3 regions of the Kocuria rhizosphaericola genome follow, and region 2 is predicted to be linked to each of the others. Evidence: riboswitches for the same ligand, from Rfam matches in the RefSeq annotation. Region 2 holds a riboswitch; each other region holds the start of a gene.
The links. A riboswitch is a leader RNA that binds a small molecule or an ion and turns the genes downstream of it on or off. The one in region 2 is predicted to bind S-adenosylmethionine.
Positions count from the first base shown of each region.

Region 1: it holds a riboswitch for S-adenosylmethionine, as region 2 does, so the genes downstream of both, ACH9D2_RS09615 (O-acetylhomoserine aminocarboxypropyltransferase/cysteine synthase family protein) here and ACH9D2_RS17880 (bifunctional o-acetylhomoserine/o-acetylserine sulfhydrylase) in region 2, are expected to answer to the same signal.
Region 3: it holds a riboswitch for S-adenosylmethionine, as region 2 does, so the genes downstream of both, ACH9D2_RS05815 (hypothetical protein) here and ACH9D2_RS17880 (bifunctional o-acetylhomoserine/o-acetylserine sulfhydrylase) in region 2, are expected to answer to the same signal.

Region 1 covers NZ_JBISWK010000091.1:48,798-52,567, reverse strand. Annotated here, with positions in the region: gene ACH9D2_RS09620 (cystathionine gamma-synthase) at 1-361, opposite strand, end outside; gene ACH9D2_RS09615 (O-acetylhomoserine aminocarboxypropyltransferase/cysteine synthase family protein) at 370-1,686, opposite strand; SAM riboswitch class IV at 1,734-1,842, opposite strand; gene ACH9D2_RS09610 (Lrp/AsnC family transcriptional regulator) at 1,942-2,394, opposite strand; gene ACH9D2_RS09605 (thiamine pyrophosphate-dependent enzyme) at 2,637-3,770, shown strand, end outside.
Region 2 covers NZ_JBISWK010000175.1:11,923-15,692, reverse strand. Annotated here, with positions in the region: gene ACH9D2_RS17895 (S9 family peptidase) at 1-51, opposite strand, end outside; gene ACH9D2_RS17890 (CPBP family intramembrane glutamic endopeptidase) at 124-903, shown strand; gene ACH9D2_RS17885 (VOC family protein) at 942-1,580, opposite strand; SAM riboswitch class IV at 1,723-1,838, shown strand; gene ACH9D2_RS17880 (bifunctional o-acetylhomoserine/o-acetylserine sulfhydrylase) at 1,915-3,327, shown strand; gene metX (homoserine O-acetyltransferase MetX) at 3,324-3,770, shown strand, end outside.
Region 3 covers NZ_JBISWK010000052.1:4,964-8,733, forward strand. Annotated here, with positions in the region: gene ACH9D2_RS05805 (hypothetical protein) at 86-271, shown strand; gene ACH9D2_RS05810 (hypothetical protein) at 397-693, opposite strand; SAM riboswitch class IV at 1,097-1,222, shown strand; gene ACH9D2_RS05815 (hypothetical protein) at 1,237-1,470, shown strand; gene ACH9D2_RS05820 (PIN domain-containing protein) at 1,482-1,865, shown strand; gene ACH9D2_RS05825 (glycosyltransferase) at 1,869-3,038, opposite strand; gene ACH9D2_RS05830 (cell division protein PerM) at 3,211-3,770, shown strand, end outside.

The DNA of each region.
Region 1 (3,770 bases), on a different contig from region 2:
CCTTGGTGATCAGCCGGTTGGTGCCGCCGTAGCCGTCGGCGCCGAGCACGATGTGCTCGCCCGGGCGCAGGACCGCGCGCAGCAGGGCGTCCTCGGCGGCGATCCCCGAGGCGAACGCGAATCCGCGCTCGCCGCGCTCCAGGGCCGCGAGCTGCTCCTCGAAGCCGTTGCGGGTGGGGTTGGAGCCACGGCTGTACTCGTGGCCGGCGCGCAGCACGTTGATCCCGTCCTGGGCGAACGTGGAGGTCTGGTAGATCGGGGGGATGACCGCCCCGGTCAGCGGGTCCGGCTCCTGGCCGGCGTGGACCGCGGTGGTCGTGAAGCCCCGGTGGCGGGTGCGGGCGGCGGTGGAGGACGTCATGGCGGGGCTCACTTCCGGGTGGTCTGGACGGTGTCGAGGGCCTGGCCGAGGTCGGCCACGAGGTCCTGCGGGGACTCGAGGCCGATCGACAGCCGGATCGTGGTCTCGGCGATCCCGCCGGCCAGACGCTGCTCGGGGGTCAGCCGGCAGTGCGTCATGGCCGCGGGGTGGGCCACGAGGCTGCGGGTGTCCCCGATGTTGGCGACCAGCTTGAACAGCCGGAGCGCGTCGATGAACGGTCCCACGGCGGCGTCGGGGGCGGCGAGGTCGAAGGAGAACACGGAGCCGGTCCCGCGCGGGAAGTCCCGGGCCGCGATCCCGGCGCCGGGGTCCCCGGGCACGCCGGGGTGGTGGACGCGGGCGACGGCGGGGTGCCCGGCCAGGAACTCGGCCACCTCGAGGGCGGAGGCCGTGTGGCGGGCCACGCGCAGGTCGAGGGTCTCGGTGCCCTGCAGGATCTGGCTGGCGTTGAACGGGGACAACGTGGTGCCCAGGTCGTGCACGTACTTGGCCCGGACCAGGTGCAGGTAGGGGCTGGCCCCGGCGCACTTCTCAGCCAGGCTGAGCCCGCCCCAGCGGGCGCGGGCCTGCGTGAACTGCGGCCACTTCTCGGGCCGCGCGGACCAGTCGAAGGTCCCGCCGTCCACGACCGCCCCGGCGAGCGCGTTGCCGTGCCCGCCCAGGAACTTGGTGGCGGAGTGCACCACGATGTCGGCGCCCTTCTCGAGCGGCCGGTACAGGGCCGGGGACGCGAGGGTGTTGTCGACGACGACGGGCACCCCGGCGGCCCGGGCGACGTCGGCGATCCCGGGCAGGTCCGGCAGGGTGGCCAGCGGGTTGCCGATGGACTCGAGCAGGAACGCCCGGGTGTCGGGGCGCACGGCCGCGGCCCACGCCCCCGGGTCGGTGGGGTCCACGAAGGACACCTCGACGCCGAGGTCGGCGAGGGAGTCGGTGAGCAGGTCCACGGTCCCGCCGTAGAGCTTCTCGGAGGCCACGAGGTGCTTGCCGGCGCCCTGGCCGAGCAGGGCGAGCAGCGCGACGGCCACGGCGGACTGCCCGGAGCCGGTCGCCACGGCGCCCGCGCCGCCCTCGAGGTCGCTGATGCGCTGTTCGAGCACCGCCACCGTGGGGTTGCCGGTGCGCGTGTAGGTGAAGCCCGGCCGGGTCTGGGCGAACATCTGCTTGGCCGCCTCGTAGTCCGGGAACTCGAACGCCGCGGTCTGGTAGATCGGCACCGTCAGGGTGCGCTGGGTGACGTCGCCGTGGGTGCCGGCGTGGATCTGCCGGGTCGCGAGGTCGTGGTCGGTCACGGGGATGGACATGGCGCTGCTCCTGTGCCTTGCTCTTACCCGCACCGGACGGCCGCGGTCACCCGGGGGTGCCGCAGTGGATGCAGGCCGCTTCTTCATCCGAACCACCCAATGAGCATGGGGTTGGTGCGCGACCCAGTCGGAGCTTGGCGGTCACGTCTCGTGAAGCTGGAACAACACTATGCGCAGAGGTAGTGGGTGTCTCCCCGCGACGGAAGATGACGACCGTGACGGTTCATGACGCGGACCGTGCGCACCGGACCCGCGTCAGGCCCGTGTGTCGATGTCCTCGAAGACCAGGAACGTCTGCGTGTCCACCACGCCGGGCAGCTGCTGGATGTGCTCGAAGATCACCTGCCGCAGGTGCACCGTGTCCACGGCCCGGATCAGCAGCATGACGTCGAAGTTCCCGCCCACCAGGGCGATGTGGTGCACGGCCGGAATGGCCTGGAGCTGGGCGCACAGCTCCCGCCAGGTGTTCTGCTGGAGCTTGAGCGTCACATACGCGGAGGCCTGCAGCCCCGCCCGCACGGGGTCGATCACAGTGCTGAAGCGCAGGATCACGCCTTCGTCCCGGAGCCGGTTGATGCGGGCGTAGGCGTGGGCCCGGGAGACGTGCACGGCCGCGGCGATCGCGGTCACCGACTGCCTCGCGTCCCGGGACAGCTCCGCGAGGATCTTCCGGTCGGTCTCGTCCAGCTGCACGGGGGTCGAGGGCACGGCGGGCTCCTTCGGGGTGGGTGGGTCGCGGGGTGCGGAACGGGTCGGACGAATGCGTGTGCTCCACGCCACACTAGAACATTTCGTCCACATATTGTGCACTGTGTGTCACAGTCTTCTGCACTTTCCCGGCTCTCTGGGTACGAACCATGTCCGGATCGCATACTGGGGAGACAGAGCTGCACCAGCCTTCCTGCCTTCCCGGGCCCGCGTCCGGGCCGGGGACCGACCGAGGGGACACCATGAGCCAGACCGCCGAGACCCCCGAGGACCCGATCCTCCGGGCCTCCCAGAGCTTCGGCATCACGCCGGAGCAGTACATGCTCCCGGCCCGCGGCGAGATCCGCATGGTCGACCCGAGCGGGCGGCTGCTCGCCCCCGAGGAGCAGGGCACCGGCCCCGGCCACGAGTACCCGCTGCCCGCCAGCGACGTCCTGCTGGACGCCTACGAGAAGCTGGTGGTCGGGCGGCGGGTCAACGACCAGAACTCCGCGCTGGTCCGCCAGGGCCGGATGGCGGTCTACCCGTCCAGCCACGGCCAGGAGGCGTGCCAGGTGGCGGCCGCCCTGTGCCTGGAGCAGGACGACTGGCTGTTCCCCACCTACCGGGACACCGTGGCGGTCATGACCAAGGGCGTGGACCCCATGCAGGTCATGGCGATCTTCCGCGGCGAGTGGCACGGCGGCTACGACCCGTACGAGCACCGCGTGGGCATCCAGTCCACGCCGCTGACCACCCAGCTGCTGCACGCGGTGGGCGTGGCCCACGCCGCGAAGCTGCGCGGCGAGGACACCGTGGTCCTGGCGATGTGCGGCGACGGCGCCACGAGCGAGGGCGACTTCCACGAGGCCCTGAACTTCGCGGCCGTGTTCAAGCTGCCGGTCGTGTTCTTCGTGCAGAACAACGGCTACGCGATCTCCGTGCCCCTGTCCCAGCAGTCCGCGGCCCCGAGCCTCGCCCACAAGGCGGTCGGCTACGGCATGGCCGGCGAGCGCGTGGACGGCAACGACCTCGTGGCGCTGCTCGCCACCCTGCGCCGCGCCGTGGACCTGGCGCGCTCCGAGTCCGAGCCCCTCCTCCTCGAGGCGCACACCTACCGCATGCAGGCCCACACCAACGCCGACGACGCCACGCGCTACCGGGACGACGCCGAGGTCCAGGAGTGGATCGCCAAGGACCCGGTGACCCGGATGCGCTCCTACCTCGCCGGGGAGGGCGTGCTCGACGACGCTGCGGAGCAACGCATCGCCGCGGCCGCCGAGGACGTCGCCGCGGCCCTGCGCGACGGCATGAACGCCGACGTGGAGATCGACCCGCTCGAGCTGTTCCGCCACGTCTACACCGAGCAGACCCCGCAGCTCGCCGAGCAGGAGCAG
Region 2 (3,770 bases):
GAAGGCGCGCTCGACGGGCTGCTGGCGGATCTGCGGGGGAAGGACAGTCATGGCCCCCATCCTAGGGAAGTCGTCCCGGGAGAGGACGGGCCGGGGCGGCCGGGCCGGTGCCAGAATGGCCGCATGAGCACCCCGGCCCACCTCGCCCCGCGACCGCCCGCCTTCGGATCCACCCGCGCCGACCTGTGGCTGCAGGTGCTGCTGGTCCTGGGCGTGTCCCTGGGCGCCTCGGCCCTCTACGCGGTGCTCTCCCTCGCCGAGCACCTCGCCCGCGGGCCGCTGTCCGAGGCGCAAGCCACGATGAACCCGCCGCTGAGCCTGCAACCGCTCTTCGACCTGCTGCGCCAGCTCACCGGCATCGCCCTGGACCTGGTGCCGGTGCTGCTGGCCCTGTACCTGCTCGCCGGCTCCGCCGGTGCGCTGGGCACGGTCCGCCGGCGGATCGGTCTCGACGCCCGCATGCCCGTCCCGGACCTCGGCCTGGGCACCGTGCTCTTCCTGCTCATGGGGCTGGGGACGCTGGTGCTCTACGGCGCGGGCCGGGCCCTGGGCGTCACCGCCGAGGTCACGACGTCCGGGCTCGCCGAGCACTGGTGGACGGTTCCCGTGCTGCTGCTCTCGGCCGTGCGCCACGCCCTGGTCGAGGAGGTCGTCGTGGTCGCGTTCCTCACCGACCGGCTGACCCGCATCGGCTGGAGCTGGCCCGTGGTGCTGGTGGTCACGGCCCTGTTCCGCGGCAGCTACCACCTGTACCAGGGGATCGGGCCGTTCCTCGGCAACGTGCTGATGGGCCTGGTGTTCGCGGAGCTCTACCGGCGCACCGGCCGGGTGATGCCCCTCGTCGTCGCGCACTTCCTGCTGGACGCCGTGGGATTCCTCGGCGCCGCCCGGCTGCTGGGCTGAGCCGGGGTCCGCCGGGCGGGCCCCGGGCCCTCCCGGCCTCAGATGGTGACGGGGCCGTCCGGGGTGGTGAACGTGACGGAGAGCACCCCCGGGGTGCCGTCCGGATAGCGCCAGTCGACCTCCAGGTCCTGGAGCGCGGTCTCGACGGGGGCGCCCAGCCACTCGGCGACCCGTTCCGGGGCCCCGGCGATGCACATCCCCGCGAGGCCCACGTCCGTGATCCGCGCCTGCGACGGGTGCATCTCGGGGCCGGACTCGAAGTGCACCATGAACGGCAGCTGGGGGTCGGCGATCAGGCCCTTGACGCCGATCTGGCGCCACTCGAGGCACCGCCCGTCCGGGAACACCCGCTGACCGGGCACGGACCGGCGCCCGAGGCGCTGCTCGAAGGGGGTGAGGTCGTCGACCTCCACGACCCAGCCGAGCCAGCCGCCGCCGGCCTCGGACCGGGCGCGCACGGCCTGGCCGAAGGGCGCCTTCTCCGCCGCCGGGTGCTGGAGGACCTCGACGACCTCCACGTACTGGTGGTTGGTGAGGGGCAGGATCATGTTGCGGGTGCCGAAACGTGGGTGCACCCCACCCTTGACCGGCTCGATCCCGAGCTGGTCCGCGATGCGCTCGGTGGTGGCCGCCAGGCCCTCCGGGCGGCAGGCGTAGGACACGTGGTCGACTCTCATGGGCTCATCGTGGCACCCTGTGAGTTTCGTCTCCAAATCGGTCTGCGACGCGCCCGGCGTGGTGCCCCCGGCGCCCCGCGCCGGGCGTCACGGCCGGACCCGGCTTGACGCCGTGTCGCCCGAATCCGGAGAATGCTGTCCAGGTCATGAGCGCCAGCGTCCAAGCCCCAGCTAGCTGGCCGGCAACCCTCCACCGCGGTGGGGTGCCCTGGGTGAAGACCAGGCTCCTCGCGACCGGCGAGCGAGCAAGCGCGGGTCCCCGGTGCCCGGCCCTTCCCGGCCGCACCGCCTCGGCCGGGACGGGACCCCTGACACCCGCAAGGAGTCCCACGGCATGTCCGAGTCCCCCGCTTCCAGCACCGACGTCCCCGCTTCCGGCACCGACGTCTTCACCGCCGAACGGCCCACCCCGGAGAACCCGGGGGGCTGGGCCTTCGAGACCCGGCAGATCCACGCGGGGCAGAGCCCCGACCCGGTCACCGGCTCCCGGGCCCTGCCGATCCACCAGACCACATCCTTCGTCTTCCCGGACGCCCAGGCCGCGGCCGACCGCTTCGCGCTCGCCGAGCTCGGCCCGATCTACACGCGGATCGGGAACCCGACCACGGAGGTCGTGGAGAACCGGATCGCCGCCCTGGAGGGCGGCGTGGGCGCCCTGATGCTCAGCGCGGGGCAGTCGGCGACCACGTTCGCGGTGCTCAACGTCGCCGGCGCGGGCGACCACATCGTGGCCAGCCCGAGCCTCTACGGCGGGACCTACAACCTGTTCAAGTACACGCTGCCCAAGCTCGGCGTCGAGACCACCTTCGTGACGGACCCGGACGACCCCGAGGCCTGGCGGCGGGCGGTCCGGCCGAACACCAAGGCCTTCTTCGCGGAGACGATCCCGAACCCGCGCAACGACGTCCTCGACATCGAGACCGTCTCCGGGATCGCCCACGACCACGAGGTGCCGCTCATCGTGGACAACACCGTGGCGACCCCGTACCTGGTCCAGCCCTTCCGCTGGGGCGCGGACGTCGTGGTGCACTCGGCCACCAAGTTCCTGGGTGGGCACGGCACGGCGATCGGCGGCGTCATCGTGGACTCCGGCGCCTTCGACTTCGGCCGCTACCCGGAGCGCTTCCCCGGCTTCAACCTGCCCGACGAGTCCTACGGCGGACTCGTCTACGCCCAGGCACTGGGGGCGGAGGGCCCCTTCGGCGTCAATCTGTCCTACATCCTCAAGGCCCGGGTGCAGCTGCTGCGCGACCTCGGCTCGGCGATCTCCCCGTTCAACGCGTTCCTCATCGAGCAGGGCATCGAGACGCTGTCCCTGCGGATGGAGCGGCACGTGGACAACGCCGGGAAGGTGGCCCGCTGGCTCGAGGCGCGCGAGGACGTGCGCTCGGTGTCCTGGGCCGGACTGGAGTCCTCCCCCTGGCACGGGCGGGCGCAGAAGTACGCGCCCCTCGGCGCCGGCTCGATCCTGGGCTTCGTCCTCGACGGCGGCCGGGAGGCCGGAGCCGCCTTCGTGGACGCCCTGACCCTGCACTCGAACGTCGCGAACATCGGCGACGTCCGCTCCCTCGTGATCCACCCGGCGTCCACCACGCACAGCCAGCTCCTGCCCGAGGAGCAGCTGGCCTCCGGCGTGGAGCCCGGCTTCGTGCGCCTGTCCGTGGGCCTGGAGAACATCGACGACATCCTGGCGGACCTGGGGCAGGGCTTCGCCGCGGCCGCGGCCGTGCACGGGGGACAGGAGTGACCGTGACCGTCGTGAAGGGCGCCGACGCCGGGACCGCCGTCCGCGAGGACGGCGTGCCGCGCATGGCCGGGATCGGCGAGCTGGAGCTCGAGTCGGGCTTCCGGCTGCCCGAGGTCCGGATCGCCTACGAGACCTGGGGGACGCTCGCCCCGGACGGGTCCAACGCGGTGCTCGTGGAGCACGCCCTCACCGGGGACACCCACGTGGCGGCGGGCAGGGCCCGTCACGGCGCCCCCGAGGCGGAGCGGCGCGCCGCGGAGACCGGCGGCTGGTGGGAGGGCCTGATCGGCCCCGGCGCCGCGATCGACACGGACCGCTACTTCGTGGTCTGCACCAACATCGTGGGCGGCTGCTACGGGTCCACGGGCCCGGCGACCCCCGCGCCGTCGAGCGTGGACCCCGAGGGCCGCCCCTGGGGCTCCCGCTTCCCGCTCGTCACCGTC
Region 3 (3,770 bases), on a different contig from region 2:
CCACGGGGGGCGTCTCACGGGGCAGAATCACTGGGAGAGAAGCGCGGGCGAGACGCGCCGCAGCAGAGCCCCGGGAGGAAGCACCGTGAGCGTTCCCGATCCGCGCCCCGCGGCGGCGGAGCCGGAGGACCCCTTCGTGGTCAACCGGATTCCCGACGCCGAGCTGGAGGTCACCGTGCCCTTCGAGCTCGAGGCCTCCGAGTGGGAGTTCGACGGCTCCGCCGACGAGGCCGGCGGCTGGGGCTCCGCGGGGGACTACGGTCTTGAGTGAGCGCCGTGCGGACCCCTCCGCACGCCTGCTCGTCCGTGTACCTGCACTCGTGCATCCACCGCGCCCGGCCACGACGGAGGCCGCAGCCCGATGGGCTGCGGCCTCCGTCGTGTCCTGCCCGCAGGCTACGCCGACAGCGGGAGGGACGAGGGGTGGAGCTTGAAGAACGGGTGCCGTCCGGTGGCCGCGAGGGCTCCGGGGACGAGGAGCTGGCGGTACTTGGCGCACCATTGCGCGGTTCCCTCCGCGTGCTCCGCCGCGGCGGCGAGGTCGTCGGCCTCAGGGCTCAGGTACTCCTGCACGTCCCCGTCGGTCGACGTGAGCCGGACGAGGTGCAGATCGGGGAGGGCGGTGACGGTCACGTCGATCCACTCCTCGCGCTGGTCGGTGGTGATGGCTGTTCTTTCTTCGGACATGGTCATGTTTTCTCCTGACGTTCTTGCAGGCATCCGATGGCGTTGCCCGCCGCTTCGTCATCCGATCCACCCGGGAACATCGGGTTGGCGCGCAGCGGGTCGGAGCCTCTCCACGGGCTCGTCGGGGATCGTCGATCTCCGGTCGAGCACGTGGACGCCGCATCTCGAGAAGCAGATCCAGGCTACCCCGGAGCTCCGACACCTCGACAAGCGAGTCGTGAGTTGTGTCACTGAAACGTAATGCTCGGGCTCGTCGTCGGCGCCGTCCCCGGTGTTCCGAGCCCATTCCAGCGGAGGGATGTGTCGCCGAGGTGTCGCAGCGGTGACGTCCCGGGGAAGACCGGCGCACAGGTGGGCGGCGCGGGATGCCGCCGGGGCGGAGCTCGCCGATGTGGTTCAATGGAGACAGCTTCAAGAGACCCGGTCGGCAAGCTCCGACTTGACCGGGCACCAACCCCATGTTCACGGGTGGTTCGGATGACGAAGCGGCTCGCATCACCGCCGCGGCGGTACCCGGTGCGAGCAAGAGCGCCCGAAGGATCCCCGGTCATGTCCGACCCCCGCACCCCTGCCCCCTCCGCCCGTGCCGGAGCGTTCTCCGAGACCGCCCCGGGCGTCCCAGCCGGAAGGGACCCGGTCCCGAGCGACCCGGCCCGGAGCGTCCCGCCCATCAGCGTCTCCGCCATGAGCCTCGAGGACTACGCCCGTGCCGTGCAGGCCCGCACCGAGTTCGTGGACTTCCTGCTGGCTCCGGCCCGCGGGGAGCTCGCCGCCGCGGCCTGAGGTCCCGCGCCGTGGACCTGCTCCTGGACCGTTCCGTGCTGCTGGGGGTGCGCACCCCGGAGCGCTGCCCCGGGCTGGCCGAAGCCCTGCGCCGGCACGGCCACCGGCGGCTGTTCCTGCCGGCCACGGTGCTCGGCGAGCTGCTCGCCGAGCGGCCCGACGAGACGCTGTGGGTGGAGCAGCTCGAGCTGCGCTTCCCGGGCCGGGTGCTCCCGGTGGACGCCGCCGTGGCCCGGGCGTGGGGCTCGCTGGGCGCGACGGTGGCCGCCGACCCGCTCGCCGGGCTCACCGCCGCCACGGCCCAGGTGCACGGGCTGACCGTGCTGACCGTGGAGCCGGGGCGGTACGCCGGCACCGGGGCGTCCGTGCTGGACGCGGCCCCCGCCCGGCGGTAGCCCTCAGCCGGCGCGGCGGTGGCGCGGGCCGCGCCCCCGCACCGAGAGCTCCACGGCGTGCTCGTAGTGCTCGAGCAGCTGTCCGACCAGGACGTCCCACGTCCGGCCCTGGACCGCCGCGTGCGCGGCGGCGCCGAACGCGGCCCGCTTCGCCTCGTCGCCCAGGAGGTCGACCACGTGCCCGCGGAGCGCACCGAGGTCGCCCGGGGGGTAGAGCCAGCCGGTGCGGGACCGGTCCACGAGGTCGAGCGGCCCGCCCCGACCGGTCGCGACGACCGGCACCCCGGAGGCCATGGCCTCCTGGATCGTCTGGCAGAACGTCTCGAACTCGCCGGGATGGACGAACACGTCGAAGGACGCCATGATGCGCGCGAGGTCGGCGCCGCTGCGCCGCCCGGTGAAGTGGGCCTGCGGGAGCCGGCGGCGCAGGGCGTCCTCCTCCGGCCCCGAGCCCACGACCACGAGCCGCGTGCCGGGCAGGTCCGCGACCGCGGCGAGGTCCTCGACCTGCTTCTCCGGCGCGATCCGGCCCACGTAGCCGACGATCCGCCGGCCGCCGCCGACCTCCTCCCGCCACTGCTCGTCCCGGTGCCGGGGGCAGAAGCGGGTGGTGTCCACCCCGCGCCGCCACAGGTGCACGTCGTGGACGCCGTGCTCGGTGAGCTGCCGGACCGCCGAGGTGGACGGCGCGAGCGTGAGCGTGGCGAGGTTGTGCATGGAGCGCACGTGCCCCCACAGGAGATGCTCGAGGAACGGCGCCCCGTACTTGGCCGCGTATCCGGGCACGTCCGTCTGGTAGACCGCCACGCACGGCACCCCGAGCTGCTGGGCCGCCAGGATCGCCCGGCGGCCCAGCACGAACGGGGAGGCCACGTGGACCACGTCCGGCCGGAAGCGCGCCAGCTGCCGGCGCACCCGCGCCACGGTCCCCCCGGCTACGCGCACGGCCGGGTAGCCGGTGAGGGGAACGGCGGGCAGCCGGTGCACCGGCACCCCGTCGAGGTCCTCGACGACGTCCTCCACGAGGCGCCCGAGCGGCGCGGGGTCGTAGGAGGGTGCCAGGACGGCGACGTCGTGCCCCCCGGCGACCAGCTGCTCGACGACCCGGAGCACCGAGTGGGTGACTCCGTTCAGGTGGGGGAGGAACTGCTCGGCGACCACGGCGACTCTCATGTGCGCGAGCCTGCCCGGGGCGGGCGACCGGACGGGAAGCGGCACGTGGCCCGCCGGTGAAGGCGCCGTGAAGCCTCTGCCGGGGCGCCGCGCGGGCGTGGGAGGATGGGCGGTGATGAACTCCCATGGCTCTTCCTCCCCCGCAGCACGCCCCGACCGCCGTGGCGTGCCGATGCCGCTGTGGCTGCAGGGCGTGCTGGAACTCGGCTCCGTGGCCGTGGTGTCCTACCTGCTGGTCCTGCTGACCGTCCTCATGGTGTGGCTCGCCGACGGCTTCGACACCCTCGGCCTGATCGGCGGGTTCGTGCTCTCCGGCCACGTGTGGCTGCTCGCCCACCTCACGCCCCTCCAGGTGGCCCTGGACCCGGGGGCGGGACTGCCCGCGACCACCGGGACGCTCAACCTCGTCCCGCTGGGACTGACCCTCGTGCCGTTCGCGCTCGCGTGGCAGGCCGGGAGGCGGCTGGCGCGCGCCTGCTGGGAGGGTCAGTTCTGGCAGCCGTACCTCAGCGGCCTCGCCGCCTACTGCGCGTTCGGCGCGGCGGCCGCGCTGCTGTTCAGCGGCGGGCCGGTCTCGGCGAGCCCGGTGGCCGCGGCCGTCTTCCCGCTCGTTCCCGTGGCCCTGGGCGCGTTCGTGGGCGCGTACCGGGCCTCCCGGTCGCTGCCGGGGCTGATCGGCGTCAACGCCGCCGCGTGGGTCGAGCGCACGAGCCAGTACTCCCGCTGGGCCGG